3 regions of the Nocardiopsis sp. LDBS1602 genome follow, and region 2 is predicted to be linked to each of the others. Evidence: riboswitches for the same ligand, from Rfam matches in the RefSeq annotation. Region 2 holds a riboswitch; each other region holds the start of a gene.

Region 1 (10,457 bases), on a different contig from region 2:
CGGGGGATCCGTCTGATCTCCAACGCCTCCGCCGGGCCGAAGGCGTCGATCAGGGCGGCCCGCATCGTGGTGTCCTCCATACGCTCGGCGCCCTCGCTCATCGGCCGACCTCCTCGGCGCCGACCCGCAGCAGTTCCACCAGTTCGTCCACGCTCCGGGCCCCGCTCAGCGTCCGGTCGCCCACGGCGAAGGTCGGTACCGCCCGCACCCCCGCCTCGATGGCGGCCCGATGGTCGGCGTCGACCTCGGCGGCGAACGCGGTGGACGACCACAGGGGGTCGGTGTCCTCGGCGGTGAGACCCATCTCGACCGCCAGGTCGCGCAGGACCTCGGGGTCTCCGAGGTCGCGGTTGTGCTCGAGAAGGGCGGAGAAGGCCAGGTCCCAGGCGTGTTCGGGGTCCACGCCGCGCGCTTGGGCGAGCTTCAGCAGCCGGTGCGCGGGCCGGGAATCGATGGCGGGGACCCCGTCCATCCGAATCCTCAGGCCGAACGCGCGGCCGGCGGTCTCCACCCGGTCCCGCATGGCCCGCCAGCCGTCCTCGTCCATTCCCCAGGAGGCCAGGGCCACTTCGCGCACCGTCCGCCCCGGGTGTCCCTCCCCGTGGGGGTCGAGGAGATAGCTCGCCCGCACCACCGGTTCCCTCCGGTCCCTTCGCTCCAAGGCCGCGGCCAGGGAGCGGTGCCCCATCCAGCACCAGGGGCATCTCACGTCGGCCCAGACGGTCGGTGTCATCGTCCACTCCTCGATCGATCGGCGCCCCGCCGTCCGGACCGCCGTCGCGTAGAGTCCACTACGTCAAGTGGACTTGATGTCAAGCACGGTCCGAGAACATCGGACCGCCCAGGACGAGGAGGTGGACCGTGCCGCCGTTGGACCCGGAGATCACCTGGCTCAAGCCCGGCCAGATCGCCGAGCGCGCGGGCGTGGCGGTCTCGACGCTGCACTACTACGAGAGCCTCGGGCTGATCGACAGCAGGCGTACGGCGGGAAACCGTCGTGAGTACCGCCGGGACACGCTGCGGATCATCGCGTTCATCCGAACGGCCCAACGTCTGGGGATGTCCCTGGAGCGCATCAAGGAGGCCCTCGACGGTCTCCCCGACGAGGGGCTGCCCACCAAACGCGACTGGGCCCGGATCTCCCGCGAGTGGTACGACGACCTGTCCGGGCGTATCGAGGAGATGACCGCCCTGCGCGACCGGTTCTCCGACTGCATCGGCTGCGGCTGTCTGTCCCTGGTCTCCTGCCCCTACTCCAACCCGGACGACGTGCTCGGGCGGGACGGCGCAGGCCCCCGACGCTTCCCCTGATCGTCACAGCGGTCCGGTAGGGATGGAAAAGACGTTGTGATCCCGGCACGTCCTCCGTGATAGTGGCCGGGACACCATCCGCATCGACACCTCCCCCCAGGAGTCCTTTCATGTCCACCCTCCGGGTCACCGCCGAACGACTCACGATCCTGCCGCACCCCGACGCCGACGCCCTGGAGCTGGCGAAGGTCGGGCTCTTCCACGCGGTCGTGGCCAAGGGCGCCTACCGGACGGGCGACTGGGCCGTCTACATCCCCGAGGGGGCCCTCCTGCCCGAGGACCTCATCGAGGAGATCGGTCTGACCGGACGGCTCGCGGGGTCGAAACGGAACCGGGTCAAGGCCATCCGGCTCCGAGGCGAACTCTCCCAGGGCATCGTCTGCCGTCCCGCCGCGCTCGCCGACCGCGACCTGGCGGCCGAGCACGAGGCCGGCACCGACCTCTCCGCCGAACTCGGGATCACCAAGTGGGTCCCGGAGGTGCCCGTGCACCTGAGCGGCGACGTCGTGGCCGCCCCGGATCTCCTCCGGTGGATCGAGATCGAGAACGTCAAGCGCTACCCGGGCGTCTTCGAGTCGGGCGAGCCGGTCGTCGCCACCGAGAAGATCCACGGCACCGCCTGCCTCTACACGCTGCTGGCCGAGAGCGGCGAGGAGTTCGTCTCCTCGAAGGGACACGGTGGCAAGAACCTCGCCCTGGCCCCCGACGACGGGAACCTGTACTGGAGGGCGGTCCGCGCCGCCGAGGTCGGCAAGGCCGCCCGCGCCCTGGCCGAGCGCTTCGGAGCCCGCAGGGTCGGCGTGTTCGGTGAGGTCTTCGGCTCAGGTGTCCAGGACCTGGGCTACGGAGAGACCGGTCGGACCGAGGAGGCGCCGGGGTACGCCGTGTTCGACGTCGCTCTGGACGTGGACGGTCGACGTGTCTGGGTCGACTCCGCCGACCTGGGCGGTCTCCTCGCCGAGGTGGGGCTGCCCGCGGTCCCCGTGCTCCACGAGGGCCCCTACGACGAGGCCCTGCTGATCGCGGCGGCCTCGGGCGCCGAGACCTGGAGCGGGCGCGCCCTGAACATCCGTGAGGGCCTCGTGGTCCGACCGGCCAGGGAACGGTTCTCGAAGGAGCTGGGCGGTCGCGCGATCGCCAAGTTCGTCTCCGACGCCTACCTCACCCGCAAGGGCGGCACCGAGTACGAATGATCCGCGCCGTCCGGGACGGGACCGTCGTGGCCCCGTCCCGGACCGCGGCTCAGGGGCGCTCCTCCTCCAGTGGGGAGGGGCGTTCCGCCGTCTCGATCTCCGGGGCCTCGTCCCGATGGCGCAGGGACAGCAGGGCGCCCAGACCCACGGTGATGGCGCTGCCGATCGCCGTGTACCAGGTGAACCCGACCAATCCCGGGGCGAACAGGAACAGCCAGGCCATGGTCGCCACGGCCACCGTGAAGGCGACGGCGGCGTCGGCCTGGCGGGCCCGGCGCACCCACAAGCCCAGGAAGAACGCCCCCAGCAACCCTCCGTAGGTGATGCTGGCGACCGACAGCCCCAGTTCGACCACCGGGTTGTCGGTGCCGGTGAACATCGCGGCGGCGACGATGAACACCAGACCCCAGCCCAGGGTGAACAGTCGGCTCAGGCGCAGGGCCTCGCCGTCCGAGAGCGTCCGGCGCGAGAACCGCTGGTACAGGTCGGACATGGAGGAGGACGACAGCGCCGACAGGGACGACGACAGGGTGCTCATCGCGGCGGCGATGATCCCGGCCAACAACAGCCCGGACAGACCGGGGGGAAGCCCTTCGGCGATGAACACCGGGAAGAGCTCGTCGGAGGTGCCCATCCCGAGCCGTTCGATCGTGGCCCGCTCGAAGTAGGAGTAGAGCGCCAGCCCCACGGTCAGGAACAGCGCGAACTGGGCGAACACCACGACCCCGCTGACGATCACGGCCTTCTGCGCGTCGCGCAGGCTGCGACAGCCCAGAAGCCGCTGCACGATGATCTGGTCGGCCCCGTGCGACGCGGTCGACAGCAGGGCCCCGCCCAGGACGGCGGTGACCGTCGCGTAGGGGGAGGAGACGGGGTCGGAGGTGAGGTCGAGGAACCGGGTCTTGCCCTCCTCCGCCGCGACCGACAGGAAGTTCACGTCCAGGTTCACGGCGATGACCACCAGGGCCACGATCCCGCCGAGGACGTAGAGACCCATCTGGAGCACGTCCACCCACACCACCGCGCGGATCCCGCCGACCAGCGTGTACAGGATGGTCACGGCGCCCATCACCGCGACGATCGCGAAGTAGGAGACGCCGAGACCGAACGAGTCCAGGACGATCTTCATCGGGATGGCGGCGGCGAACAGGCGCACCCCGTCGGCGAGCAGCCGGGTGAACAGGAAGGTGACCGAGGCGGTGGCCTGCATGCCTCGACCGAACCGCAGCCCCAGGTAGGCGTAGGCGGTGGTCATCTCGCCCCGGTAGTAGCGGGGCAGCAGCAGGAAGGCGACCACGATCCGGCCGACCAGGTAGCCCACGGCGACCTGGAGGAAGGTGACGTCGCCCAGGTAGGCGATCCCGGGAACGCTGATCACGGTGAGCGCGCTGGTCTCGGTGGCCACCACGGAGAGGCACACGGCCCACCAGGGCAGCCGCCGATCTCCGATGAAGTAGTCCTTGATGTCGCGTTGGCGACCGGACAGCCTCAGCCCCAACCAGGCCGAGCACAGCAGATAGAGGACGATGACGACGATGTCGATGGTCTGCACCGGGCGGTTCCTCCGGAGGGTCGACGGGGCGGGCGGTGGGCTCCGGGGACGGGGGCCGGGTCCGAGGTCCCGTGAAGGTCGGCGACCCGGATCAGGGGGCCGGTTCGACGCGTAGGAGTCGCGGGGGCCGATCGGCCGGTTCGGGGAGCCGGAGCGGCCCGGATCCCGGGGTGAAGGAGCCCGCGATGGCGGAATGGCGGGCCCCGGTGCACGCGGGGAGTGCGGCGGGGAGTCCGTGCGCGCTCAGGAAGCCGATCAGGGCGAACAGGTAGGCCTCCTTGGCGTCGCCGTCCAACCCCAGGGCGTCGACGGTGTCCAGCCGGGCCGGTCCGAGCCGGGCGGCGAGCCGATCCATCAGGGCCGGGTTGCGGGTGCCACCTCCGGAGGCCAGCACCTCGACGACCCCGTGGGGGCGCAGGGCGTCGGCGACGGTGACGGCGGTGAGCTCGACCAGGGTGGCGAGCAGGTCGCCGTCGTCGGGGCGGCCCGTCGCGCGCAGGGCCGCCTCCAGGTGGTCGGGCCCGAATAGCTCCGGACCGGTCGACTTGGGCGGGGCCTGTCGGTAGTAGGGCTCGGCCAGCAGGTGGTCCAGGAGTTCGGGGACGGGGGCGCCGGAGCGGGCGAGCCGCCCGTCGACGTCGAGGTCGATCGCCCCGTCGGTGATCAGCCGCATGGCGGAGTCGAGCAGGGTGTTGGCGGGGCCGGTGTCGAAGGCCAGGGGGTCTCGCCCCGGGCGTACGACGGTCACGTTGGCGATCCCGCCGAGGTTGAGCGCGGCGGTGGCCTCGTTCCGCTCGCCCAACAGCAGGGTGTCCAGGACGGCGGCCAGCGGGGCGCCCTGGCCGCCCGCGGCGACGTCGGCGGTGCGCGGGTCCGAGAGCACGGGGACCCCGGTGGCCTCGGCGATCCAGGCGGGTCCGCCCATCTGGAGGGTGCCGTGCACGGTGGGCCCCTCGGCCCAGTGGAAGAGCGTCTGCCCGTGCGAGGAGATCAGGTCGGCCCGGCCCTCGGTGAAGGCCTCCATGCCGGCCAGCGCGGCCCTGCCGAACTCGCGCCCTATCAGGGTGTCGAGCCGGCAGACCGTCTCCAGGGTGGTCGACGCCGGAGGCAGGGCCGAACGGAGCTCCCGCCGCAGACCGTCGGGGTAGGGGTGGTCGAGGTGGCCCAGCGGGGTCAACCGGATCAGGTCGCCGTCCAGGGCGAACCGGGCGGCGGCGACGTCGATCCCGTCCGCCGAGGTGCCGGAGGACACACCGATGACGATCATGCGGCTCCCGGGGCGGGGAGGGGGCGTCGGGGTCCGTCACCCGCCCCTGCCGTGCGCGGACCCACCGTGTGACAGCGATATACCGCGCCTCCCCCCGCGTCAACACCCCCTCGTCGTTCTGGTCGGAGCCGTGATGGGACGGTGGCCGGGGCGCGGGGTCGTGGTCGTCGCCGGGGAGCGGAGGAAGGGGGTCCGGTCGAACCGGGCGGCCCGGTTTCGGAGGGTGGTACCCGCAGGTCGGGGGTGGTGGGATGACGAGGGTCACAGGATCGCGCGCCGATCCGAATTGCATGTTCATTCATAAGGGTGCATGCTTATTGTCATGTCCAAGGTACTCACTTCCCTTCCCGCCGGCGAGCGCGTCGGAATCGCCTTCTCCGGAGGCCTCGACACCTCGGTCGCGGTCGCGTGGATGCGCGAGAAGGGTGCCGTCCCGTGCACCTACACCGCTCACATCGGCCAGTACGACGAGCCCGACATCGAGTCGGTGCCCGGCCGCGCCTCCGACTACGGCGCGGAGATCGCCCGCCTGGTCGACGGTCGCGCCGCCCTGGTCGAGGAGGGGTTGGCCGCCTTGGCCTGCGGTGCCTTCCACATCCGTTCCGGTGGACGGCCCTACTTCAACACCACCCCCCTCGGCCGCGCCGTCACCGGCACCCTGCTGGTCCGCGCCATGCTGGAGGACGGGGTCCAGATCTGGGGCGACGGCTCCACCTACAAGGGCAACGACATCGAGCGGTTCTACCGCTACGGTCTGCTCGCCAACCCCTCCCTGCGTATCTACAAGCCGTGGCTCGACGCCGACTTCGTCAACGAGCTGGGCGGCCGCAAGGAGATGTCGGAGTGGCTGGCCGAGCGCGACCTGCCCTACCGGGACAGCACGGAGAAGGCCTACTCCACGGACGCCAACATCTGGGGCGCCACCCACGAGGCCAAGGCCCTGGAGCACCTGGACACCGGCATCGAGCTCGTCGACCCGATCATGGGCGTGCGCTTCTGGGACCCCGAGGTCGAGATCGTCCCCGAGGACGTCACCATCGGCTTCGAGCAGGGCCGGCCGGTCACGATCAACGGCAAGACCTTCGCCTCCTCGGTCGACCTGGTCCTGGAGGCCAACGCCATCGGCGGCCGCCACGGTCTGGGCATGTCCGACCAGATCGAGAACCGCATCATCGAGGCCAAGAGCCGCGGCATCTACGAGGCCCCGGGCATGGCGCTGCTGCACGCCGCCTACGAGCGGCTGGTCAACGCCATCCACAACGAGGACACCCTCGCCAGCTACCACAACGACGGTCGGCGTCTCGGCCGGCTCATGTACGAGGGGCGCTGGCTGGAGCCGCAGGCCCTGATGGTGCGCGAGTCGCTCCAGCGCTGGGTGGGCACCGCCGTCACCGGCGAGGTCACCCTGCGGCTGCGTCGGGGCGAGGACTACTCGATCCTCGACACCACGGGCCCCTCGTTCAGCTACCACCCGGACAAGCTGTCCATGGAGCGCACCGAGGACTCCGCCTTCGGTCCGGGCGACCGCATCGGCCAGCTCACCATGCGCAACCTCGACATCGCCGACTCCCGCGCCAAGCTGGAGGACTACTCCCGGCTCGGCATGGTCGGCAGCGAGCACCCGACCTCGATCGGCGCCGCCCAGGCGGCCTCGACCGGTCTCATCGGCGCCATGCCCGAGGGCGGCGCCCAGGAGATCGCCTCTCGCGGCGAGGTCGACGACGCCGAGTGGCTCGACCACGCCGCGATGGAGTCCGGCACGGACTGACCCTCGCGACCACCGCGCCGCCACCGTCCCCGAGGCTTCCGGGGCCGGTGGCGGTCGCATGTCCGGGGTCGGTGAATGTGAGATCCGCCCCCGGGCGCGGCCCTCTCCGCCGGTGGGTTCGAGGGCCCCGAGGGAATGGCGTGCGGGGTCCGGATGTTCGGAAAGCCGGGCCACGCGCATGATCCGGGCCGGATCGGGAGAACGATCGGGCATAGGGTGCGCTCGAGGGTCGGGTGATCCGCGCGCCGCCGCCGACGTCGATCACGGTGACAGGGGTGTGGGCAGGCCCGGCGGAACTCTCGCCCCATTAGAATGGAACGATCACATTATTTGAGTTGATCCAGAAAAGACGGAAGGTCCAACGAGTATGCCGACCCCCTCGGACTTCGAGCGGATGTTGCGCGAGTCCGCGCTCCGGGTGACCGGTCCCAGACTGGCCGTCCTCTCCGCCGTGCACGCCCACCCGCACGCGGACACCGATTCGATCATCCGCGTCGTGCGCGAAGAGATCGGCGCCGTGTCCAGCCAGGCCGTCTACGACGTCCTCAAGGCCCTGACAGGCGTGGGTCTGCTGCGCCGCATCCAACCGCAGGGCACGGTGTCCCGCTACGAGACGCGGGTGGGGGACAACCACCACCACGTCGTCTGCCGTTCCTGCGGCGCCATCGCCGACGTCGACTGTAGCGTCGGCCACGCTCCCTGCCTCACCGCCTCCGACGACCACGGGTTCGAGATCGACGAGGCCGAGGTCGTCTACTGGGGCCTGTGCGGCTCCTGCTCCGAGGCGCGCGTCTCCTGAGAGCCCCCTCCCTCGATCCCCAGGGCGCCCTCCATGGGCGTGCCGGCCCTGTGGGGTCCCCTTCGCCGTGCCCACCGCTCTCCTGATCACGTCTCCCGGCCCTCGAGGCAGGGTCCCCGCGGCCCCGGGACGATCCGCTCGAACCGGACACGGTAATCTCGTCTGGCCAGTCGAACTCCACCTCATGGAGCAGGGAACCCGGTGCGAATCCGGGACTGACGCGCAGCGGTGAGGGTGACGGGCGGACGTGTTCCGGGACCGAGGTCCCGGGACGGCCACTGGGCGGGGAGCCCGGGAAGGCGTTCCGCACCGGTCGACCCCGAGTCCGAAGACCTGCTGGCGCTGGCGGTGACGGTCCGCCAGGTTCCCGCGGGCCTCGCGAACGGGCCCCTGATCGAAGGACCCGCATGTCCCCGACCGCCGTGCCCCGAACCCGGCACGACCGCTGCCCCGGAGCCCTGCGCCCCTGGCCCGCCGACGACGGCCTCCTGGTCAGACTCCGCCTCATCGGAGGCCGCGTACCCGCTCCGGCGCTCACCGCCCTGTCCTCGGTGGCCGAGGAGTACGGCGACGGGCGGGTCCACGTCACCGGTCGGGCCAACCTCCAACTGCGCGCCCTGCCCGGACGGGAGGGGAGGCTGGACCCCGAGGCGCTCCGTTCCCTGGAGGCGACCGGACTCCTGCCCTCGCGCACCCACGAACTGGTCCGCAACGTGATGGTCTCCCCGTGCACGGGCACGTCGGGAGGGCGGGCCGACCTACGGCCGGTCGCGGCCGAACTGGACCGGCTGCTGTGCGCGAACCCTCGTCTGGCCTCCCTTCCGGGCCGTTTCCTCTTCGTCCTGGACGACGGCCGCGGTGACCTGCTCGACCGCACCTGTGACCTGGGCCTGACCGCCCTCGACGACCGGTCGGCCCAGCTCCGGGTCGGCGAACACCCGGGCGCGACGGTCCCCCTCGACGAGGCCGCCGGGACGCTGATCCGACTCGCCGAGACCTTCCTCGAACGGCGTGGCTCCGGTCCCACGGCGCCCTGGCACGTCACCGAGCTCTCCTCCCCCCTGGCCGAACCGGCCCGGCCGGACCCCCGCCTGCCGGACCCGGCACCACCCCTGCCGCACGGCCCGCTCCCGGACGGCGGCCGCCACGTGGCCGTGCCAGAGGAGGGGCTGGACCGTGCCGCGATCACGGAACTCGTGGAGGAGGCCCGCGCGGCCGGCCACGACGCACTCGTCGTCACGCCCCGGCGTGGCGTCCTCATCCCCGGAGGGACACGGTGACCACCCCGAAACGCCCGCCCAGACGCTACGACTACATCGACGACGGACCCGCGATCTACGTCGACTCGTTCGCGACCATCCGGAGCGAGGCCCGGCTCGACCACCTGCCCGCCGACGCCGAACGGCTCGCGGTGCGCATGATCCACGGCACCGGTCAGGTCGACCTGGCCGAGGACCTGGTCGTCCATACCGGTCTGGTGTCCGCCGCGCGTGCGGCGCTGCGGGCCGGCGCGCCTATCCTGTGCGACGCCACCATGGTCGCGACCGGGGTGACCAGGAGCCGGCTACCGGCCGACAACGAGGTGCTCTGCCTCCTCGGAGACCCCCGCGTGCCGGCCCTGGCCCGAGAGTGGGGCACCACCCGCAGCGCGGCCGCGGTCTCCCTGTGGGAACCGATGTTGGAGGGCGCGGTCGTCGCCGTCGGCAACGCCCCCACGGCCCTGTTCCACCTGATGGAGATGTTGATCGACGGGGCCCCGAGGCCGAGCGCGATCATCGGCTGCCCGGTCGGGTTCATCGGCGCCGCCGAGTCCAAGCAGGCCCTCACCGAGCTGGCCGAACGGCATGGGATCGACGTCCCCCACGTGGTCGCGCTCGGCCGTCGGGGAGGATCGGCGATGACCGCCTCGGCCCTCAACGCCCTGGCCAAGGAGGAAGAGTGACCGGACGTCTTCGAGGTGTCGGTGTGGGTCCGGGAGACCCCGAACTGATCACCCTCAAAGCGGCCCGCCTCATCGGTGAGGCCGACGTCGTCGCCTACCACGCGGCCTCCGGGCGAGGGTCCAACGCCCGCCGGATCGCCGCCGACCTGATCCCCGAGGGGGCGATCGAGGAGCGGCTCACCTACCCGGTGACCACCGGCGCCACCGACCATCCCGGCGGCTACGAAGGGGCCCTGGCCGACTTCTACGAGGAGTCCGCCGCGCGCCTGGCCGCCCACCTCGACGCCGGCCGGGACGTCGTCCTGCTCTCCGAGGGCGACCCGCTGTTCTACGGCTCGTACATGTACATGCACGACCGGCTCTCCGAACACCACGAGACGGAGATCGTGCCCGGCGTGCCCGCGTTCACGGCGGCCACGGCCACGGCGGCGGCGCCCCTGGCCCGCCAGACCGACGTGCTCACGGTCCTGCCCGGCACCCTGCCCGAACCGGAGTTGGCGCGGCGGCTCGCCGACACCGACGCGGCCGTGATCATGAAGCTGGGCCGGACCTTCCCCGCCGTCCGTCGGGCGTTGGAGGCGGCCGGCCGGTTGGAGCACGCGGTCTACGTCGAGCGCGCCTCGAT
Region 2 (10,457 bases):
TTCACCGAGCGCAGGAGCGTGCTCTTGCCCGCACCGCTCTGGCCGACGACCCCGAAGATCTCGCCGGACTCGACATGCAGGTCGACGCCCTTGAGGGCCTCTACCTGGCGTTTCTTCAACCTGTAGGTCTTGTGCAGACCCACTGCGTCAATCACGGTTTTCCCATCGACGTCTGGCGGTGGTGTCACAGCTCCCGCGCTTCGCGGAGAAAGGCTGGATCAGCGTGGGTTTGACGCCCACACCCGAGCGTACGGAGCGCCCGGTCGGTGGACGGCGTCGACGCGCCGGAGGGACCGGCGGTCGGGGGCTCCAGAGGATTCGGGACCGGAGCCCGGACACGGCTCGACGTGCGTTCCCCGGTGGAGCGAAGGGCTCAGGCGGAGCGGAAGCGGGGCATTCGACAGCGACAGCCGGGCAGCGGAAGAGGCCGCCGGGCGGTGTCCACCGAGGAGGCGGGGGTCGCTTCGTCGTGCTCAGGAGCCATCACGGCACCAACTCAACCATGACCACGTCGGCCGGTCGACAAAATCGTTGACCTGAATATGGTTATTTAGACCACATCAGCCCCATGACCACCGGGGTAAGCCGCACGGCCTCTCACGAACACCCAAGAGAGTGCCTACACTCATTACCGTCCCGTGACCTTCACGCGCCGAGGCGACCGAGGAAGGTCGAGGCCCGCCCACACGGCGACGGCCGCGACACCGGTCCGGGAGATGACGAGAAGCAGCGCCCACGGCGTCCTGTGCCCGTGAGGGCGCCCGCGGGCACGAGGAGCGACCACACCGTGCAGTCCGACGATCTGAACAGAGTGGACGACTACGTCGACTTCTGGGCGCCCGACCCCACCGACGCCACCTGGCGGGAGACCCTCGCCGATGGCGCCCGTGCGCTTCTCTCCGGCCCGTTCCCGGGCCGAGCCCGGGTGATCGCTCTGGTCACCGCGCTCTTGGCCGCCACCGCCCTGCCCGCCCCCGCGACCGCCGCGCCGCTTCCGCCCCGCGAGCCGGAGAGCATGGGCTCCCTGGAGGAGCGGGCCGAGGCCCTCACCGAGGAGTACAACGGCGAGCTCCGCGACATGGAGCAGGTCATGGAGGAGGCCGAGCGCGCCCAGAGCCGGGCCGACGCCACCAACGAGGCGGTCGAGGAGGTCCGCGCCCAGGTGCGCGCCCTCGCGGTGGCCACCTACACCAGCAGCGGCATCGACCCGTCGATGTCGCTGTTCGTGGACACCGAACCCGACGAGGTCATCGACCGCGCGGTCGTCATCGACTACCTGTCCAGCAGCAATCAGGACCGGATCGACCAGCTCGACCAGGCCCTGTCCCGGGACCAGGTCGCCAGGGAGAACGCCGAGGAGCGACTGGCCGAGGCCGAGGCCGACATGGACGAGCTGGAGGACCGGCGCATGGAGGTGCGCCGGCTCATCGCCGACCACCCCGAGCAGCCCATGCGGCCCCCGGACAACATCACCCCGCGCACCGAGCAGATGCGCGACGTGATCATTCAGGAGTTCGGCCGCGGCGACGACGTCGGCGGCGTGGGCTGCTACCGCGCGGTGGGCGGCTGGGTCGTGGGCGAGCACCCCAAGGGGCGCGCCTGTGACTTCATGGTGGACGCCAACGGCCGCAAGCCCCCGGCGGACCAGGAACAGCGAGGCTGGGACATCGCCCACTGGGCCCAGGACAACGCCGAGGACCTGGGGATCATGTACATCATCTACCGCCAGCAGATCTGGGACATCCGTCGTGGTGACGAGGGCTGGCGCGCGATGTCGGACCGTGGCAACAACACCGAGAACCACTTCGACCACGTGCACATCTCGATGTTCTGATCCGGAGCGGGACGAACCCCGTTCCGGGCCTCGTCTTTATCCCCGAAAGGACACGAATGTCCAGAAGGGGAGATCACGATAAGGCCTCACCTCGGGTGATTCTCCGCTCGGCCGGCACGAAATGGTGACGATTCACCCCACTATCGTCGATCCGACCTGCCTTTCGTCCCTCTACGCAGCTAGGATGCTTGACGTCCCGACTCTTCGACGGGCACGGAACGTTTCTCCTCCGGCCCCGACCACGATGCACGGCGAACCCCGTTCTCCCATCGGGACATCCACTCACGACGCAGGGAACTCCCGCTCCCCGTCGTCCGCCCTCGCCCGCGGATCGACGGTGGTCCCGGGCCGTCCTCCCCACGATTCCCCGTGCCGTCACCCGACCGGCCATCCGCCGAAGGTCGCCACGGGAAACTCGTGAGAACCCACCATTGCGCACGCGCATCCCAGACAACACGGTCAGCACTTCACCGGGCGAGGGGAGCCATGAGCGAAAACGGACCTTACAACCAGCCACCGCAGAACCCCTATGGTGGCGGGGACGGCACCGGAGGCCAGCCGCCCTACGGGCCCGGCACCGGCGGTCAGCCCGGCTACGGTCAGGCCCCCTACCCGGGCGGCCCGGGTCAGGACCCGGGCATGTACGCGGGCGCTCCGGGTCAGGACCAGGGCATGTACGCGGGCGGTCAGCCGCCCTACGGAGGTCCCGGTGGACCCGGTGGACCGGGCGGCCCCATGGGTCCGGGCGCCCCTGGCCCCTACCCGCCGCCTCCCCAGCCCCCCAAGAGCGGCGGCAAGGCCGGCCTCTGGGTGGTCATCGGCGGCGGCGTGATCATCGTGGTCCTCGTGATCGCCGTGATCATCATGCTCGTCACCCGCGGTGGCGGTGACGACCAGGTCGTCACCCCCGACCCCACCACCGAGGCCCCCGTCGAGACCGACGAACCGGCCGAGGAGCCCGTCGCCGGTGGCGAGGGCCCCTCCGGCGAGCCGCCCTACGCGCTGCCCCAGGAGCCCTGCGAGGCCTACACCGACCAGGTCATGAGCGACTTCCTGCTCAGCTCCGACCCGGGCAAGAGCGTGTCCGACAACTCGGCCACCTGCTCCACCATCGGTGACTCCCCCGAGGGCAACCCCGACGACGCCTACGGTTCCCTGAACCTGTCGTACTCGGTGCCCTACAGCGGTTCGGACTCCATCGAGGCCGCCACCAGCGAGTTCCAGAGCAGCGTCGACTACTACACCGGTGGTAACGACGACTACTACCCGGCGGACAGCATCACCGAGGACAAGGCCCTCGACGGTCTGGGCGACGAGGCCCACCTCGTGATCACCGAGTACGACTACCTCGGCGACCTCATCCCCGTGGCCGTCCTGATGGTGCGTACCGCGAACGTCAACATCGAGCTGACCTACCAGATCAATGGTCTGTCGGTCGACCCCGAGGACCTCTCCATGCCCGACAACGCCGAGGACATCATGACCTCTGCTGCGGCCGAGGCCCTCGCCATCGTCGGTTCCTGAGGACCCGACCGGACGTTCCCTCGCGGAACGACCACGAGAAGGGGCCGCGACCTCGTGTCGCGGCCCCTTCGCCGTACCCGGGTCCGTGCCGTCGGGCGAGCCCCCGACGACACGGACCGGATCAGGCCTCGGCGAGGTCCGCGCGCACCCTACGGGCCGCCTCGACCATGTTGCGCAGCGCCTGTTCCGCCTCGGCGTAGCCGCGCGTCTTCAGCCCGCAGTCCGGGTTGACCCACAGGTTCGCGGCCTCCACGTGCGACACGGCCAGCCGCAACGACGCCTCGATCTCCTCCACCGAGGGCACCCTCGGGGAGTGGATGTCGTACACGCCCGGGCCGATCCCGCGCTTGTAGCCCCGCCGCCCCAGGGCCTCCACCAGTTCCATGCGCGATCGGGCCGCCTCGACACTGGTGACGTCGGCGTCCAGCGCCTCGATCCCGCCCACGATCCGGTTGAACTCCGAGTAGCACATGTGGGTGTGGATCGTCGTGCTCGGAGCGACCCCCGAGGTGGCCAGGCGGAAGGAGGCCACCGCCCAGTCCAGGTACTCCTCACGCCGTTCCTCCCGCAACGGGAGCAGCTCCCGCAGGGCCGCCTCGTCCACCTGGATGTGGCGGATCCCCGCCCTCTCCAGATCGGCGACCTCGTCCCGCAGGGCCAGACCCACCTGACGGGCGGTCTCCGCGAGCGGCTGGTCGGTACGCACGAACGACCAGGCCAGCATGGTGACCGGACCGGTCAGCATGCCCTTCACCGGCTTCTCGGTGCGCGACTGGGCGTAGGTGATCCACTCGACCGTCATCGGCTCGGGACGCGAGACGTCTCCGAACAGGATCGGGGGTCGGACACAGCGCGTCCCGTAGGACTGCACCCAACCGTTCTCGGTGGTCGCGTAGCCCTCCAGTCGCTCCGCGAAGTACTGGACCATGTCGTTGCGCTCGGGCTCGCCGTGGACGAGGACGTCCAGGCCGATGTCCTCTTGAAGCGCGATCACACGGTCGATCTCCGCGCGGAGGATGCGGTGGTACTCCTCCGTCGACAGTTCGCCACGACGGTGGGCGGCACGGGACCGGCGCAGCTCCGAGGTCTGCGGAAAGGAACCGATGGTGGTCGTGGCGAGCGTGACCCGGTCGGGTCCTCCCCTGTCCTCGGGACGCTCGTAGGCGTCCGGCCCCAGCGCGTCGAGGCGGGCCCGGACACGGGCGTCGGTGAAGGCCGGGTTGCGCGGTGTGGAGGCCCCCGTGTCGACGGCCTCGCCCTCGGAGAGGATCCGACCGAGCAGGGCCACCTCTCCGGCCTTCTGCACGGCGAAGGCCAGGGCCTCACGCAGCTCCGGCGCCAGGGAGGTCTCCGCGTCCAGGTCGATGGGCACGTGCAGCAGCGAGCAGGAGGTGCTCACCGAGAGCTCGTCCGTCAGGGCCAGAAGGGTGCCCAGCCGACCGATCGCCGAGGACAGGTCGGTACGCCAGACGTTACGACCGTCCACGACACCCGCGACCAACCGTGTGGAGCCCAGACCGGAGACGGCCGCCAGGTCCTCGAACCCCTCCCCGTCGGTGACCAGGTCGAGGCCGACCGCCTCCACCCGGGACTCCTTGAGCACCCGTAGCGCCGCCGGACCGATCGAACCGAAGTAGGTGGACACCAGGAGGGAGGGACGTTCCTCCGCCTCTCCCAGCCGCCTGTAGGAGCGCTCCAAGTACCCGACGGCGGCACGACCCTCGTCCGTGGCCAGGATCGGCTCGTCGAGCTGGACCTCGGTGGCGCCCGCCGCCGCGAGATCGGCCAGCAGCCGGACGTAGGCGTCCAAGAGTTGGTCGAGCAGCTCGATGGGCTCCCACCCCTCGGGGGCGTCGTCGGCGACCTTGGCCGAGAGAAGGAAGGTCAACGGACCGAGCAGCACGGGCCGGGTCCGAAAGCCCGCGTCCAGGGCCTCACGGAACTCCGCGACGGGTTTGTCGTCGACCAGACGCGGCCGGGTGCTCGGCGAGAGCTCGGGGACCAGATAGTGGTAGTTGGTGTCGAACCACTTGGTCATCTCCAACGGAGGCGCCCCCTGGACGCCCCGGGCCAGGGCGAAGTAGCGGCGGAGCCGCTCGTCCCGCTCCTCCGCCCGCGCCGGAGAGGGAAGACGGGAGGGCACGAGGTCGAACATGACCGCCGTGTCCAGGACGTGGTCGTAGTAGGAGAACGTGTTGGACGGGATGTCGTCCACACCCGCCTCGCGCAGCCGGGTGTAGGCGTCCCGACGGAGGCCGGCGGCGACGTCGTCGAGCTCCCGGGCGGTGGTGGCGCCCTTCCAGTAGGACTCGATGGCGCGTTTGAGTTCACGGCGGGGACCGATACGCGGGTAGCCGTGCACCGTGGAGCGCACGGACGGTCCGGAGGCCGTCGGAGTGGTGGACATGAAAGCTTCTCTCCCTCGTCGAAAGCCGGGCACCGATCCCGGAGAGGGGAGAGAACGCGAGGAGCACGGATGAGCCGAAGGACACACCCGTCTCGCGACCTCGGCCCTCCCTCGGGGCACGGGACCACCGGCGACACGGACGCGTCACCGGGCGGAGGCAGGTCTTCGGACTCGTGGGCACCTTCGACGAGACGTCGATCCGCCTACCGGCCGTCGCTTCCCGGGTCCGACCCGTCGGGTCGAAGCACCAGTGCCTTTGACGACTTTCGTTCCCACTCACCGCTGCGGGGCAGTCCCGGACTCACACCGGGTTCCCTCTTTCGACACACTCCGACGTCCGCGGAACGGACTCCGATTACTCGGTGGAGTGTGTACCTTCCACAGCTGGGAGTATAGGGAGATCCCCCTCCGCCCCTGTACCCGGCGTACCCCCTTCCTCCGAGCACGAGGGCGAACCCCTGCCCTGTGCACGGCATCACACCCGTTATCAGCGTTGCGTGGAAGAGGCATGCCCCCGCTCTCCCGCGGACGTTCGTCTGACGATGAACGTGGAGAACCCCCAGGTGAAGCAGCAAGACCGTCCGACCATGACCCCCGATCATCCCGTCCTCACGGTCGCGATCGCGTTGGTGGTGCTCGTGGGACTGCTGTCCATGGCGACCCGACCACCGGGCCCGAACGGCATGAGCCCGAGCACCGACGACGCCACGACGGTGTCGGCGGAGGAGGACCTTCCCCCCGCCGAGGAGGTGGACGGGCTGACCGACGTCCGCGCGGACGCGCTCCCCGGCCTCGAGGAGACCTCCATCTCCTATGAGGGCGGCGGTGAGGTCACCGTCGCCTATCCGGTCATCCCCAACGCCGACCCGCTGTCCGACTTCCTGGACCGCACGCTCACCGAACGCGCCTCCGCGTTCGAGGCGGCCGAGCCCGGGGCCCGTTCGATGACCGGCGAGTGGCGACTGACGGCGGCACGCGACGGGATCGTGGGCGTACGCGTCACCACGACCGAGACCGACTCCGAGGAGACCCGCGAGGATCACAGCATCTACTGGTACGAGACCGGTGACGGTGTGGTCCGCGGCTCCAGCTCCCTCCTGGCCGGCCAGGCCGAACTGGAGGAGTTCAACGAGCTGGTACGCGAGGCCGTCTCCGACACCGCCGCGGTGACCTCCTCCCTGTACCCGATCGACGCCCTCTACGACTCGGTCGGTTTCTCCTCCGAAGGCGACCTGGTCGTGGAGTTCGACGACGGACAGATCGCCCCCGTCTCGGAGGGGCGTCTGCACGCCGTGATCGACCGTGACGAGGCCGAGGGGCTGCTGTCGGAGTTCGGTCTGCGTGCACGCGACGCCGCCACCACCGGCGTGGACGAGTTCACCGTGGAGACCGCTCCGGAGGCCGACAAGGACGGCTCCGTGGAGGCGGCGCCCGGGGTGATGTCCCCGCGCGACGACTCCGTCGACTGTTCCGACCCCGAGGTGCGCTGTGTCGCTCTGACCTACGACGACGGCCCCGGCGGGCGCACTCCCGAGCTGTTGGACATGCTCGCCGCCCACGACGCCAAGGCGACGTTCTTCGTCACAGGCCTCCCCGTCAGGGAGCACCCCTGGACGGTGCGTCGTGCCTACGCCGAGGGTCACGAGATCGCCAACCACACCCTGGACCACCCCGATCTGGCCACGATCGGCGCCGGCGCCGTGCGGTCCAACCTGGAGACCACCCAGGCCCTGGTCCAGCGCGAGACCGGCCACACGATGAACCTGATGCGGCCGCCCTACGGCTCCCGCAACGGCACGGTCGACCAGGTCACCGAGGAGCTCGGTCTGGCGCAGATCCTGTGGGGCGTGGACACCAACGACTGGAAGGACCGGAAGGCCGGCGTGGTCTCCGAGAGGGCCCTGGACGGGGCCTCCGACGGGGCCATCATCCTGATGCACGACATCCACGACACCACGATCGACGCGTCCCGCAAGATCATCCGTGAGCTGGACGAACGCGGCTACACCATGGTCACCGTGTCCCAGCTCCTGGGTACCACCGAACCGGGACAGGTCTACGTGGACGGGACGGATCTGTAGAACCCCGGCTTCGGTCGGTGGGGAGGTTTCCCCCGCCGACCGGGGCGGGGAGGACTGACCTCGGTAGAGCGGAAGGACCACCGACGAGGATCGGTGTCCACATGTGGACAGTGCCCCGGGCGCCGGGGCGCTGTCCCCTATGTTGCTCCCAGCGAGCGCGGGAGAGCATCCGCCGAAGGGACGAGGGAGTCGGGTCGTGTCATCGAACTCAGTCGTACCGGATCAGGCCCCGCCCCGGCCTCACGAGGGTCGGACGATCCGGGTCCGCGCCGGGACGGCCCTGGTGGCTCTGTCCCTGGCCCTGACGGCCTGCGGGGAACAGGCCGTCGGACTGTCCGGGAACGAGCGGATGGCGGTGCTCCAGGACGGTTCCGGTGAGGGGATCTCCGAATGGACCGCCTCCGCCGAGGACTACGACGACCATCCCCACATCCCCGATCCGGACGTGGCCGTCGACGTGACCCTCCCCGTCTTCCCGACCGCCGACGCGTTCACCGAGGCGCTCAAGGAACGCGTCGACGAAGAGGTCGCCGACTTTCGCGCGGGGACCCGGGACCCGGTGAGCCTGGGCGTCGACTGGGAGCTGGTGGCCGCGGGCGAAGGCGTCCTCGGGGTGCGGCTGGTGCGCTCCGAAGAGGACATGCACGGCATGCGCGAGGGCTACTCCACCCACTGGTACGACGCCACCGCGGGCCGCTCCGCCCACTCCACCGAGCTCTTGGCCGGACAGGAGGCCCTCGACGAGCTCGACGCGATCGTCGGAGACGAGTTGGCCGACGACGAGGAGGTCGACGGCGACACCCTGTACCCGGTGCTGCGGACCTACGACTCGATCGGCTTCAACGAGAACGGCGACCTGGTCGTGGAGTTCGACGATGGACACCTCTCCCCCGTGATCGAGGGCCACGTGCCCTCCACCGAGTTCGGACGCAAGGTCGTGATCGTCGACCACGAGACCGCCGCACCTCTCCTGTCCGACCTGGGAGAGCGGGCCCGGCAGGCCTCCATGACCGAGAACGCCGACCTGGAACCGGCCGAGTTCGAGGAGGACGACGACGAGGAGGCCCCTCCGCCCGTCCCCGGGGTCTTCGACGCCCGGCTCCCCGACGTGGACTGTGAGGACGACGAGGTCCGCTGTGTCGCGCTCACCTTCGACGACGGGCCGGTGGCCGCCACCTCGGACCTGCTGGACCTGCTCGCGGCCGAGAAGGTCACCGCCTCGTTCTTCCTCAACGGGAGCCCCGTCCTGACCCGCCCCGGTCCACTACGCAGGGCCTACTCCGAGGGTCACGAGATCGCCAGCCACGGCGACCTGCACGAGCACATGAACCGTATGGACGCCGAGGAGCTGCCCTCCCAGGTCGCCTCGGTGAGCGCGATGGTCCGCCGCCAGACCGGACACACGGTGGAGCTGTTCCGGCCGCCGTTCGGGGCCACCGACGACGACGTGCACCGGGAGATCTCCGATCAGGGCATGGTCGAGACCCTGTGGACGGTGGACAGCGAGGACTGGGAGGGGCTGACGAGCGACGAGATCGTGGACCGGGTCGTCGACCTGGTCGAACCCGGCGGCGTCGTCCTGATGCACGATCCCCAGGAGGCCACGTTGGACGCGGTCCCCGAGATCATCCGGCTGCTGCGGGACGAGGGCTACGAGTTCGTCCCCGCGAGCCAGGCGATGGGCTTCCCCGAACCCCCGCACGTCTTCCCCGAGGACTGGGACGGCAACTGGTAGCGGGGGCGGACCATGGCGAAGGGCCGGTGGGAGTTCTCCCACCGGCCCTTCGTCGTACACGTGTCAGCCCGCGGTCGCGGTGTCGCCGACCACCTTCAGGGCCGGCGCGGGGGCGTCGACGCCGATGGCCTCCTCGATCGACCGGTAGCCGGCGGAACGCACCAACCGGGCCAGGCCCCGGTGGATCCGGCGCGGCCACAGCGGTCCGCCGTAGATCAGCCCCGTGTAGCCCTGCACCAGGGTGGCGCCCGCACGGATCCGGGCCCAGGCGTCCTCGGGGGTCTCGATGCCGCCGACCGCGATCAGGGTGACCCGGTCACCGACCTTGGCGCGCAGACGGCGCAGGACCTCCAGCGAACGCCGCTTGAGCGGGGCTCCGGACAGACCGCCGCCACCGGCCGCCTCCACCTGCTCGGCCGAGCTCTCCAGGCCCTCACGGGAGATGGTGGTGTTGGTGGCGATGATCCCGTCCAGCCCCTCGGCCAGCGCGAAGTCGGCGACGGCGTCGACGTCCTCGTCGGCCAGATCGGGCGCGATCTTCACCAGGAGGGGAAGGTCGGAGCGGCCGGCCTCGGCCAGCGACTCGCGCACCGCGCCGACCAGCGGACGCAGACGCTCCACGCCCTGGAGGTTACGCAGACCCGGGGTGTTGGGCGAGCTGACGTTGATGACCATGTAGTCGGCGTAGGGGGCCAGCCGCAGCGCGCTGAGCGCGTAGTCGGCGGGCGCCTCCTCCTCCGGGGTCACCTTGGTCTTGCCGATGTTCACCCCGACCACGGGGCCCTCACGGTCGCGGTCGTGGTGCAGACGCTCGGCGACCAGCGCCGAACCCTCGTTGTTGAAGCCCATCCGGTTGACGATCGCGCGATCCGCGAC
Region 3 (10,457 bases), on a different contig from region 2:
TCGTCGGCCGCGACGTCGGTCGGGAGGGAGAGACCCTCCTGACGACCACCTTGAAAGAGCTCGACACCACCACGATCGACATGCGCTGTCTGCTGATCGTGGGCGCCTCCGGGACCCGGGTCGACCCGGCCGGCCGGGTCTGGACCCCCAGGTGGGTGAGGACGTGACCGTCCACTTCGTGGGGGCGGGCCCCGGCGCCGCCGACCTGCTGACGCTGCGCGCCGCCCGCATGCTGGCGGCGGCCGACGTGGTGCTCTACCCCGGCACCTACGTGGACGCGGAGGTCCTCTCCCACTGCGCGTCCGACGTCGAGGCGATCGACACCCAGGGTCTGGACCTGGACCGCATCACCGAACTGTTGGTCGCGGCGCACTCCGGGGACCGCGAGGTCGTGCGGCTCACCTCGGGCGACCCGTCGCTGTACTCCGCGTTGTCCGAGCAGACCCGCCGACTCGACGCCCACGGCGTCCCCTGGGACGTCACCCCGGGGGTGCCCGCCTACGCGGCCGCCTCGGCCCTGGTCGGCCGGGAGCTGACCGTGCCGCTGGTGGCCCAGTCGGTGGTGCTGACCCGGACCCGGGCCCGTTCGACGGCGATGCCGGACACCGAGAGCCTGTCCGCGTTCGCCCGGACGCGGGCCACCCTGGTCCTGCACCTGGCGATCCGCCGCGTCCGGGAACTGATGGTCGAGATCGCCCCCGAGTACGGCGACGACTGCCCGGTGATCGTGGTGCACAAGGTCGGCCATCCGGACGTGTCGGTGCTGCGCGGCACGGTCGCCGACATCGCCGACCTGGTGGAGGGGGCCGGACTCCGGCAGGCGGCCGTGATCCTCGTGGGCCGGGCCCTGGACCCGCGCGGGGGAGGGGAGTCCCACCTCTACGATCCGTGCCGCCCCAGGGTCAAGGGTCGACCGTCAGAGCCCACTGGGTGACCGTGCGCGCGGGCGTCCACCCGGTGAAGGTGCCGACGGGCGCGGCGGTCTCGACCTGGATCCGGGTGAGCTCTCCGCCGTGACGACGGCGGGCGTCCGCGAGCAGGGCCTCGGTCTCCAGGGTCACGCCGTGCACCACGAGCCGGCCGCCCGGCGACAGGGCGTCCAGGCAGGCGTCGAGTACGCCCGGCCGGGTCGCGCCACCGCCGACGAACACCGCGTCGGGCCCGGCGAGATCGCCCAGCGCCTCCGGGGCCCGGCCGGTGACCACCCGGAGACCGGGGACCCCCAGCCGTCCGGCGTTGCGTTCGATCCGCGCCGCCCGGTCGGCGTTCGCCTCCACGGCGTCGGCCGAGCAGGTCGGGTGGGCGCGCATCCACTCGATGCCGATCGATCCGGCCCCCGCGCCCACGTCCCACAGGTGCTGTCCGGGCGAGGGCGCCAATCGGGCCAGGGCCGAGGCGCGCAGGTCCCGTTTGGTGAGCTGGCCGTCGTGTTCGAAGGCGTCATCGGGAAGTCCGGTGACCAGGCCGTACCCGACCGGTCCGGCGAGTTCGAGGGCGAGCACGTGCAGGGCGGAGACCTTCTCGACGGGGATGGACGCCCATCCTTCGGCCGTGCCCTCCAACCGTGACTCCGAGGGCGCGCCCAGGTCGCCCAGGACCGTCATCCGGCTCTCTCCGTACCCGGCGCCGACCAGCATCCCGGCGACCGTCGCGGGCGTGCCCGCGTCGGAGGAGAGCACCAGGACACGACGTCCCGGCGCGAGTCTGCGCAGAAGCGGGCGGGGGTCCCGGCCGACGAGGCTCACCACGGCGCACCGTTCGGCGGGCCACCCCATACGGGCGCGGGCCAGGGCGACGGAGGAGACGGCCGGTTCCAGACGTACGGTCTCGGGACCCAGCGCGTCGATCAGGGTGGTGCCGATCCCCGACACCAACGGGTCTCCGGAGGCGAGCGCCACCGTACGGGCCCCGTCGAGGGAGGCCAACAGGTCGGGCAGCCCCTCACGGAGCGGGGAGGGCCAGGGCTCGCGGCGTTGCCCGGGCGTCTCCGGAAGCATGGACAGGTGCCGGTGGCCGCCCAGCACCACCTCCGCCTCCAGAACCAGCGTGCGCAGGCGTTCGGGCAGCCCGGACCAGCCGTCGGCCCCGACACCGACGACGGTGATCCCGACCCCTTCGGCGGGGAGGGGCGTCTCGCCCGGCAGGGCCCGGCCGGGCGCCCGACGGGGAGGGCGCGTGTCGTCCTTCATGGCCCTGACGCTATCGTGGCGGGCAACAGGCGCGAGGTGCCCCTGCCCGCCCGGCCATCGGAAACGGTGGTGACGGCGGGAGGGGAGAATCTGGGAAGCCCGGTGAGATTCCGGCACAGGCCCGCTGCGGTGAACCGAGCCTCCGTGAGGAGGACCCGGCAAGTCCGAAGACCGGCCTCGCGCCCGCCCATGACGTATGGCGAAACGAGCGGGAGCCTCACATGCCATTGCGGTCTTCGCACTTTCCCTTCTCCGCGATCGTCGGTTGCGACACCGAACCCCTCGACGACCTCGGACTCTCCCTGGTCCTGACCAGCGTCTCGCCGGAGATCGGCGGCGTCCTGGTCCGCGGCGAGAAGGGCACCGCCAAGTCCACCGCGGTGCGGGCGCTGGCCTCCCTGCTGCCGCCCATCGACGTCCATTGCGGGGACCGCTTCTCCGTGGATCCGGCCGACCCCGGACAGCACTCGCCCGATGGTCCCTTCGGCCCCGAGACCCCGGTGGAGAGCCGGCCGGTCCGGCTGGTCGAACTCCCCGTCGGCGCCACCGAGGACCGGGTCCTGGGCTCCCTGCACCTGGAGCAGGCGCTCACCCGAGGACAGGTCGCCTACGAACCCGGACTACTGGCCCGAGCCCACCGCGGGCTGCTCTACGTCGACGAGGTCAACCTCCTCCACGACCACCTGGTCGACCTCCTGCTGGACGCGGCGGCCACCGGCCGGGTGACCGTCGAACGCGACGGCTTCTCCGTGGAGCACACGGCCCGCTTCCTGCTCATCGGCACGATGAACCCGGAGGAGGGCGAGCTGCGCCCGCAGCTCCTCGACCGCTTCGGGCTCACCGTGGAGATCGCCGCGCCGACCGAGCCCCGTGCCCGCGCCGAGGTGGTCCGACGCCGGATGGCCTACGACACCGACCCGGCCGGCTTCGCCGAGCGCTACCGTGAGACCGAGCGGGCCCTGTCCGCGCGTATCGCCGAGGCGCGCGACGCCCTGGACCGGGTCCGGCTGTCCGAGGCGGCGCTGCTCAAGATCGCCGAGGTGTGCGCCGCCTTCGAGGTCGACGGTCTGCGCGCCGACATCGTCACCGCCCGCACGGCGGTCGCGCACGCCGCCTGGGAGGGGCGGACCGAGGTGACCCGCGCCGACATCCGCCGCGCCGCCACCCTCGCCCTGCCGCACCGGCGCAGGCGCAACCCCTTCGACGCCCCGGGGCTGGACGAGGAGCTCCTCGACCGGGTCCTGGGCGAGGAGGAGCTCCCGCCCGATCCGCCGGAACCCTCGGGCCCGGACGGCGGCGACGACCCCGTCGACACCCCGCCCGAGGGCGACGGCGCACCGGACGCCGAAGGCCCCGAACCCACCGAGGGCCCGGCCGACGGACCGATCGGTGAGGAGACCGGCCCGGAGCCGGAGACGATCCCGGAGCCCGCTCCGCAAGAACCCGTGGGCGAGGATCGCCCCGACTCCGAGTCCCGGCCGTCCGCCGCCCCGCTCCCCACGGCCAAGGCGGCCGCCCCCTACCGCCCCCGTACGTTCACCGTGCGGGGGACCGGAGAGGGCGCCGACGGTCGACGCAGCCGCGCCATCGGAACCCGGGGCCGCCGGGTCGGCGCCTCCCGCCCCGGCCCGGGCCGGGGCTCCTCGCTCCACCTGGTGGAGACCGTGCGGGCCGCCGCCTCACGACCGGGCGAGGGGGAGCGGATCCGGCTGCGTCCGGAGGACCTGCGCGTCGCGATCCGGGAGGGCCGGGAGAGCAACCTGGTCCTGTTCTGTGTCGACGCCTCCGGCTCCATGGCCGCGCGCAAACGCATGACCGAGGTCAAGACCGCGATCCTCTCGCTCCTGCTGGACGCCTACCGCAGACGCGACAAGGTCGGCCTGATCACCTTCCGGGGGAGCACGGCCGAACTCACGCTGCCGCCCACCCGTTCGGTGGACGTGGCCGCCGTCCGTCTCGACGAGATGCCCGCCGGCGGCCGCACCCCGCTCGCCGAGGGGCTGCTGGAGGCTGCCCGGGTGGTCCGACGGGAACGCCTGCGCGACGCGCGCCTGCGTCCGCTCCTGGTCGTGGTCACCGACGGCCGGGCCACCGGGGGACGGGGCGCCGTCGGTCGTGCCCTGGACGCCGCCGACCACGTCGCCGGCCTCGGGGTCACCACGGTCGTGGTGGACAGCGAGTCCGGCCCCCTGCGTCTGGGGCTGGCCGCCACCCTCGCCGCCCGCCTGGACGCCGACCATCTGCCCGTCGGCGAGGTCGACGCCGACGCCCTGAGCGACGCCGTACGAGAAAGGGCCGCCTGATGCCCCAGGGACAGCCGTCCGTCGTCCCCGACGACGGACTCACCACACGCCAACGCCGCAACCTTCCGCTCCTGGCCGTCCACACCGGTGACGGCAAGGGCAAGTCGACGGCCGCGTTCGGTCTGGCCCTGCGCGGCTGGAACCAGGGCTGGCGGATCGGGGTGTTCCAGTTCGTCAAGTCGGCGAAGTGGCGCATCGGCGAGCAGACCGTCCTGGAACGCCTGGGCCGGCTCCACGAGGAGACCGGCGAGGGCGGCCCGGTCGAATGGCACAAGATGGGCTCCGGCTGGTCCTGGATCCGCCACCGCGACGGGGCCGAGGACCACGCGGCCGCCGCCGCGCAGGGGTGGGAGGAGATCAAGCGCAGGCTCACCGAGCAGACGCACGACCTGCTCATCCTCGACGAGTTCACCTACCCGATCGCCTGGGGGTGGGTCGACGTCGAGGACGTCGTCGCCGCCCTGGAGAGCCGTCCCGGACGCCAGCACGTGGTGATCACCGGCCGTCGGGCCGACCCGCGTCTACTGGAGGCCGCCGATCTGGTCACCGAGATGACCAAGGTCAAGCACCCGATGGACGCCGGCCGGAAGGGCCAACGAGGGATCGAATGGTGACGTCCCCCCTCCGCCCGGAGGGGACCGCCCCGCCCCGGTTGATGATCGCCGCGCCCATGACGGGGCAGGGCAAGACCACGATCGCGACCGGGCTGATGGCGGCGCTCCGGGCCGCCGGTCACACGGTGAGCGGGCACAAGGTCGGGCCCGACTACATCGATCCCGGTTACCACGCCCTGGGCACCGGACGGCCCGGCCGCAACCTCGACCCCCACCTGGTGGGCGAGGAGCGGGTGGCGCCGCTGCTCCTGCACGGGGCGCGCGGCGCCGACATCGCCGTCGTCGAAGGCGTGATGGGGCTGCACGACGGACGGATCGGCACCGACGGGTTCGCCTCCTCCGCGCACGTGGCGGCCCTGACCGCGACCCCCGTGGTGCTGGTCGTGGACGTGTCCCGCATGTCGCGTTCGGCGGGGGCCCTGGTGGCGGGGATGGTCGCCTACGATCCCGCGGTCGAGGTCGTCGGGGTCATCTTGAACAAGGCCGGGTCGGCCCGCAACGTCGCCGAGATCGCCCGGGCCATGCCTATCCCTGTCCTGGGGGTGGTCTCCCGCGACGAGGAGATCGCCGCGCCCTCCCGCCACCTGGGGCTGGTCCCGGCGGCCGAACGGGCCGAGTCGGCCCGCGCCGTCGAACGGCTCGGCGAGCGCGTCGCGCGCGACGTCGACCTGGACGCGCTGGTGGAGCTGGCCCGTTCCGCCCCGGCCCTGGACGCCCGCCCCTGGGATCCCGCCGACGAACCGGGGATCGCCGCCGCCGACGGTCCGCGGCCGGTGATCGCGGTGGCCGGCGGCCGGGCCTTCACCTTCCGCTACCCGGAGACGGAGGAGTTGCTCACCGCCGCCGGATGCGAGGTCGTGGCCTTCGATCCGCTCGTGGACACCGCGCTGCCCGCCGGGACCCGGGGCCTCTACCTCGGCGGCGGCTTCCCCGAGGTGTACGCGGGTCGGCTCGCCGCCAACCGGGCCCTGCTGACCGAGTTGCGCGACGCCGTCCGCTCCGGGGTGCCCACCGTCGCCGAGTGCGCCGGCATGCTGTACCTGGCCGGGTCGCTCGATGACAGGGCCATGGCCGGGGTCCTTCCCGCGCACGCCCGGATGACGGAGCGGCTCACCCTGCGCTATCCGGTGGCGACCGCGCCCGGAGACACGCTGCTCACCCGCGCGGGCGAGAGCGCCACCGGTCACGAGTTCCACCGCACCCGCATGAGCCCCGGAGCCTGCGCCGAACGCCCGGCCTGGGTCGTCGATGGAGCTCCGGAGGGCTTCGCCTCCGACACGCTGCACGCCTCCTACCTGCACCTCCACTGGGCCGGCCGTCCGCGTTTCGCGGCACGTCTGGCCGACGCCGCGCGCGCGACCCCGCCACCCGCGCCCGCCTCCGTCCCGGCACCCGACCTCGTGTCCCTGAAGGCGGAGGCGGTGGCGGAACCCGTCGCCGACCCGCTCCGCCACCACGGTGACGTCGAGGTGGGCGAGGGGATGCTGGACCTCGCCGTCAACGTCCATCCGGGGCGGCGTCCCGTGTGGCTCGACCGCGCCCTCGCCGAGAGCCTGCGCGAGATCGACGCCTACCCCGACCCCGCACCGGCCCGGGCCGCGATCGCCCGTCGTCACGGGCGCGGGGTCGACGAGGTGCTGCCCACCGCCGGAGCGGCCGAGGCGTTCACCCTGATCGCGCGGCTCCGTTCCTGGCGACGGCCGGTCGTGGTCCACCCCCAGTTCACCGAACCGCACGCCGCGCTCGAACAGGCCGGACACGCCGTCACGAGCGTGCTCTGCCCGGCCGAGAGAGGTTTCGTCCTCGACCCGGACGCCGTCCCCGACGACGCGGACCTGGTGGTCGTGGGCAACCCCACCAACCCCACCGGAGTTCTCCACCCCGCCCGTGACCTGCGTCGACTCTGCCGCCCCGGGCGATTGGTCGTCGTCGACGAGGCGTTCATGGACGCGGTGCCGGGGGAGCCGGAGAGCCTGGTCGAGGAGCGGTTCGAAGGGCTGGTGGTGTTGCGCAGTCTCACCAAACACTGGTCGATCCCCGGGATCAGGGCCGGATACCTCGTCGGCGACTCCGAGGCCGTGCGCGGGCTGGAACGGGCGAGCACGCCCTGGTCGGTGTCCACCCCCGCGATCGCGGCCATGATCGCCTGTACCTCGGAGGAGGCGGTCCCCGAGGCGGAGCGCCGCGCCCGTGAACTCGACGGATGGCGCTCCCATCTCGAAGCCGGGCTGCGCGAGGCCGGGGTGGGGTTCGTCCCCTCACGGGCTCCGTTCGTCCTCGTGCGGGCCGGGGAAGGGGCGCACGCGCGCCTGCGCGCCCAGGGGATCGCGGCGCGCAGGGCCGACACCTTCCCGGGGCTGGACCCCTCCTGGATCCGAGTGGCGGTACGCCCGCCGGAGATCACGCGTCGTTTGACGGCCGCCCTGGCCGGCCTCGTCCCGGACACCGCCCCTTCGGCCTGATCCGGGACGGGCCGGTCGCGTTCACCCCGTTCTGTCCTCGCCCTGTGTCACGATGTGGCGCGTGGCCGAGGAGGGCGTCGAGCAACGGCGACCGTGTGGCCGGACAGGCGACCCGCCCGGATCGGTGTGGACGTCGAGGAGGTCCAGGGGATGGAAGAGACGATGAGCACCGGTTCCGGACACGCCGCCGACGGCCACGACCTGATCCGCGTGCGGGGCGCGCGGGAGAACAACCTCAAGGACGTCGCCGTCGACCTGCCCAAGCGCAGACTCACGGTGTTCACCGGGGTCTCGGGATCGGGCAAGAGCTCGCTGGTGTTCGACACGATCGCCGCCGAGTCGCAGCGGATGATCAACGAGACCTACAGCACCTTCGTCCAGGGGTTCATGCCGCGCACGGAGCGGCCCGACGTGGACCTGCTCGACGGATTGACGACCGCGATCATCGTCGACCAGGAGAGGATGGGCTCCGACCCCCGCTCCACGGTCGGTACCGCCACCGACGCCAACGCCATGCTGCGCATCCTCTTCAGCCGGCTCGGAACCCCCTACGTCGGCCCGCCCGGGGCGTTCGCCTTCAACGTGCCCTCGGTCAAGGCGAGCGGCGCCATCACGGTCGAGCGCGGGGCGAGGAAGGCGGTCAAGGCGACCTTCAGCCGGACCGGCGGCATGTGCGTCACCTGTGAGGGCCGCGGCACGGTCTCCGACATCGACCTCTCGCGCCTCTACGACGACACCAAGGCGATCTCCGAGGGCGCCTTCACCATCCCCGGATGGAAGTCGGACAGCTTCTGGACCGTGCGTCTCTACGCCGAGTCGGGGCTGGTCGACCCGGACAAACCGATCCGCGAGTTCACCGACAAGGAGAGGTGGAACCTCCTCCACCACGAGCCCGTCAAGGTCAAGATCGACGGGGTCAACCTCACCTACGAGGGGCTGATCCCCAAGATCCGCAAGTCGTTCCTGTCCAAGGACCGGGAGGCGATGCAGCCGCACATCCGGGCGTTCGTGGACGAGGCCGTCACCTTCACCACCTGCCCCGACTGCGACGGGACCCGCCTCACCGAGAGGGCGCGCTCATCGCGGATCAGAGGGGTGAACATCGCCGACGCCTGCGCGATGCAGATCAGCGATCTGGCCGACTGGGTCCGGGGGCTCGACGGGATCGAGGAGAGCGCCGAGGCCGGAGGAGGCGAGGCGCGCGGCACGGTGGCGCCGCTGCTCACCACCCTGCGACGGACCCTCGACTCGTTCGTGGACATCGGCCTGGGCTACCTTTCCCTGGAACGTCCCTCGGGCACCCTGTCGGGCGGCGAGGCCCAGCGCGTCAAGATGATCCGACACCTGGGCTCCTCCCTCACCGACGTCACCTACGTCTTCGACGAGCCCACCATCGGCCTGCACCCCCACGACATCGGTCGGATGAACGAACTGCTGCTGAACCTGCGGGACAAGGGCAACACGGTGCTGGTCGTGGAGCACAAGCCCGAGACGATCGCCATCGCCGACCACGTCGTCGACCTCGGACCCGGGGCCGGGACGGAGGGCGGAAGCGTCGGTTTCGAGGGGGACGTCGAAGGACTGCGCTCCTCCGGCACCCTCACCGGACGCCACTTCGACGACCGGGTCCGGGTCAAGGAGAGCACGCGCACGCCCACCGGGGTCCTGCCGATCCGCGGCGCGAAGGCCAACAACCTGCGCGACGTCGACGTCGACATCCCGCTGGGGACGCTCGTCGTGGTCACCGGCGTGGCCGGCTCCGGCAAGAGCTCCCTGGTGCACGGCTCGATCTCCTCCGACGCGGGCGTGGTCTCGATCGACCAGGGCGCGATCCGCGGTTCCCGACGGAGCAACCCGGCCACCTACACCGGGCTCCTCGACCCGATCCGCAAGGCGTTCGCCAAGGCCAACGGGGTCAAGCCGGGACTGTTCAGCGCCAACTCCGAGGGGGCCTGCCCCAACTGCGGCGGGATCGGGGTGATCTACGCCGACCTGGTGATGATGGCCGGTGCCACCGTCACCTGCGAGGAGTGCGAGGGGCGGCGGTTCCAGGCCTCGGTCCTGGAACACCGCTTCGGTGGACGCGACATCGCCGAGGTGCTCGCCATGTCGGTGGCCGAGGCCGAGACGTTCTTCGGCGCCGGTGAGGCGAGACTGCCCGCCGCCCACCGGATCCTGGGCCGGCTCTCCGACGTCGGGCTCGGCTATCTGCACCTGGGACAGCCGCTCACCACCCTGTCCGGAGGCGAACGCCAACGGCTCAAGCTCGCCACCCACATGGGCGACAAGGGCGGCGTCTACGTCCTGGACGAGCCGACGACCGGCCTGCACCTCGCCGACGTCGAACAGCTGCTGGCCCTCCTGGACCGGCTCGTCGACTCGGGGAAGTCGGTCATCGTCGTCGAACACCACCAGGCGGTCATGGCGCACGCCGACCACATCATCGACCTGGGCCCCGGCGCCGGACACGAGGGAGGCCGGGTCGTGTTCGAGGGGACCCCGGCCGAGCTGATCGCCGCGCGCTCCACCCTCACCGGCGAGCACCTGGCGGCCTACGTCGGCGCCTGAGAGCCCGTGTCGTCGGGGCGGGTTCCATGGACGGGCCCGGCCCGGTCGAGGTCGTCGCCCCGCTCCAGCGCGATCACCCAGGCGAAGGCGGTCTCCACGTCGTGGACGGTGGGGACCCCGATCGGGTCCGGTGGACGCCGCACCACCACGACGGGGACGTCCAGCTCCCGAGCCGCCGCCATCTTCGGCCAGGTGTAGGTGCCGCCGGAGTCCTTGGTGATCAGAACGTCCGCCCGGTGCCCGGTCATCAGCGCGCGTTCGCCGTCCAGGGTGTAGGGACCGCGGCTCGTCACCACCCGCCAGGCCGCCGGGGGAGCGGGC

Evidence for each region. A riboswitch is a leader RNA that binds a small molecule or an ion and turns the genes downstream of it on or off. The one in region 2 is predicted to bind cobalamin.
Region 1: another riboswitch for cobalamin. It lies ahead of U9J66_RS16565 (nitrite reductase); the one in region 2 lies ahead of metE (5-methyltetrahydropteroyltriglutamate--homocysteine S-methyltransferase).
Region 3: another riboswitch for cobalamin. It lies ahead of U9J66_RS16540 (VWA domain-containing protein); the one in region 2 lies ahead of metE (5-methyltetrahydropteroyltriglutamate--homocysteine S-methyltransferase).

Annotation. Positions count from the first base shown of each region.
Region 1 is NZ_JAYLVW010000004.1:310,247-320,703, reverse strand. It holds gene U9J66_RS16605 (NADP-dependent oxidoreductase) at 1-101, opposite strand, end outside; gene U9J66_RS16600 (DsbA family oxidoreductase) at 98-733, opposite strand; gene soxR (redox-sensitive transcriptional activator SoxR) at 862-1,311, shown strand; gene U9J66_RS16590 (RNA ligase (ATP)) at 1,422-2,504, shown strand; gene U9J66_RS16585 (sodium:solute symporter) at 2,554-4,056, opposite strand; gene U9J66_RS16580 (anhydro-N-acetylmuramic acid kinase) at 4,148-5,323, opposite strand; gene argG (argininosuccinate synthase) at 5,646-7,091, shown strand; gene U9J66_RS16570 (Fur family transcriptional regulator) at 7,459-7,890, shown strand; cobalamin riboswitch at 8,042-8,245, shown strand; gene U9J66_RS16565 (nitrite reductase) at 8,298-9,170, shown strand; gene U9J66_RS16560 (precorrin-8X methylmutase) at 9,167-9,832, shown strand; gene U9J66_RS16555 (precorrin-2 C(20)-methyltransferase) at 9,829-10,457, shown strand, end outside.
Region 2 is NZ_JAYLVW010000001.1:1,549,235-1,559,691, forward strand. It holds gene U9J66_RS07080 (methionine ABC transporter ATP-binding protein) at 1-143, opposite strand, end outside; gene U9J66_RS07085 (coiled-coil domain-containing protein) at 788-1,834, shown strand; gene U9J66_RS07090 (DUF3558 domain-containing protein) at 2,321-3,358, shown strand; gene metE (5-methyltetrahydropteroyltriglutamate--homocysteine S-methyltransferase) at 3,480-5,765, opposite strand; cobalamin riboswitch at 5,905-6,119, opposite strand; gene U9J66_RS07100 (polysaccharide deacetylase family protein) at 6,308-7,846, shown strand; gene U9J66_RS07105 (polysaccharide deacetylase family protein) at 8,130-9,581, shown strand; gene U9J66_RS07110 (quinone-dependent dihydroorotate dehydrogenase) at 9,645-10,457, opposite strand, start outside.
Region 3 is NZ_JAYLVW010000004.1:299,071-309,527, reverse strand. It holds gene U9J66_RS16555 (precorrin-2 C(20)-methyltransferase) at 1-167, shown strand, start outside; gene U9J66_RS16550 (cobalt-precorrin-4/precorrin-4 C(11)-methyltransferase) at 152-934, shown strand; gene cbiE (precorrin-6y C5,15-methyltransferase (decarboxylating) subunit CbiE) at 903-2,189, opposite strand; cobalamin riboswitch at 2,245-2,383, shown strand; gene U9J66_RS16540 (VWA domain-containing protein) at 2,417-4,492, shown strand; gene cobO (cob(I)yrinic acid a,c-diamide adenosyltransferase) at 4,492-5,106, shown strand; gene U9J66_RS16530 (cobyrinate a,c-diamide synthase) at 5,100-7,568, shown strand; gene U9J66_RS16525 (ATP-binding cassette domain-containing protein) at 7,719-10,136, shown strand; gene U9J66_RS16520 (cobalt-precorrin-6A reductase) at 10,121-10,457, opposite strand, start outside.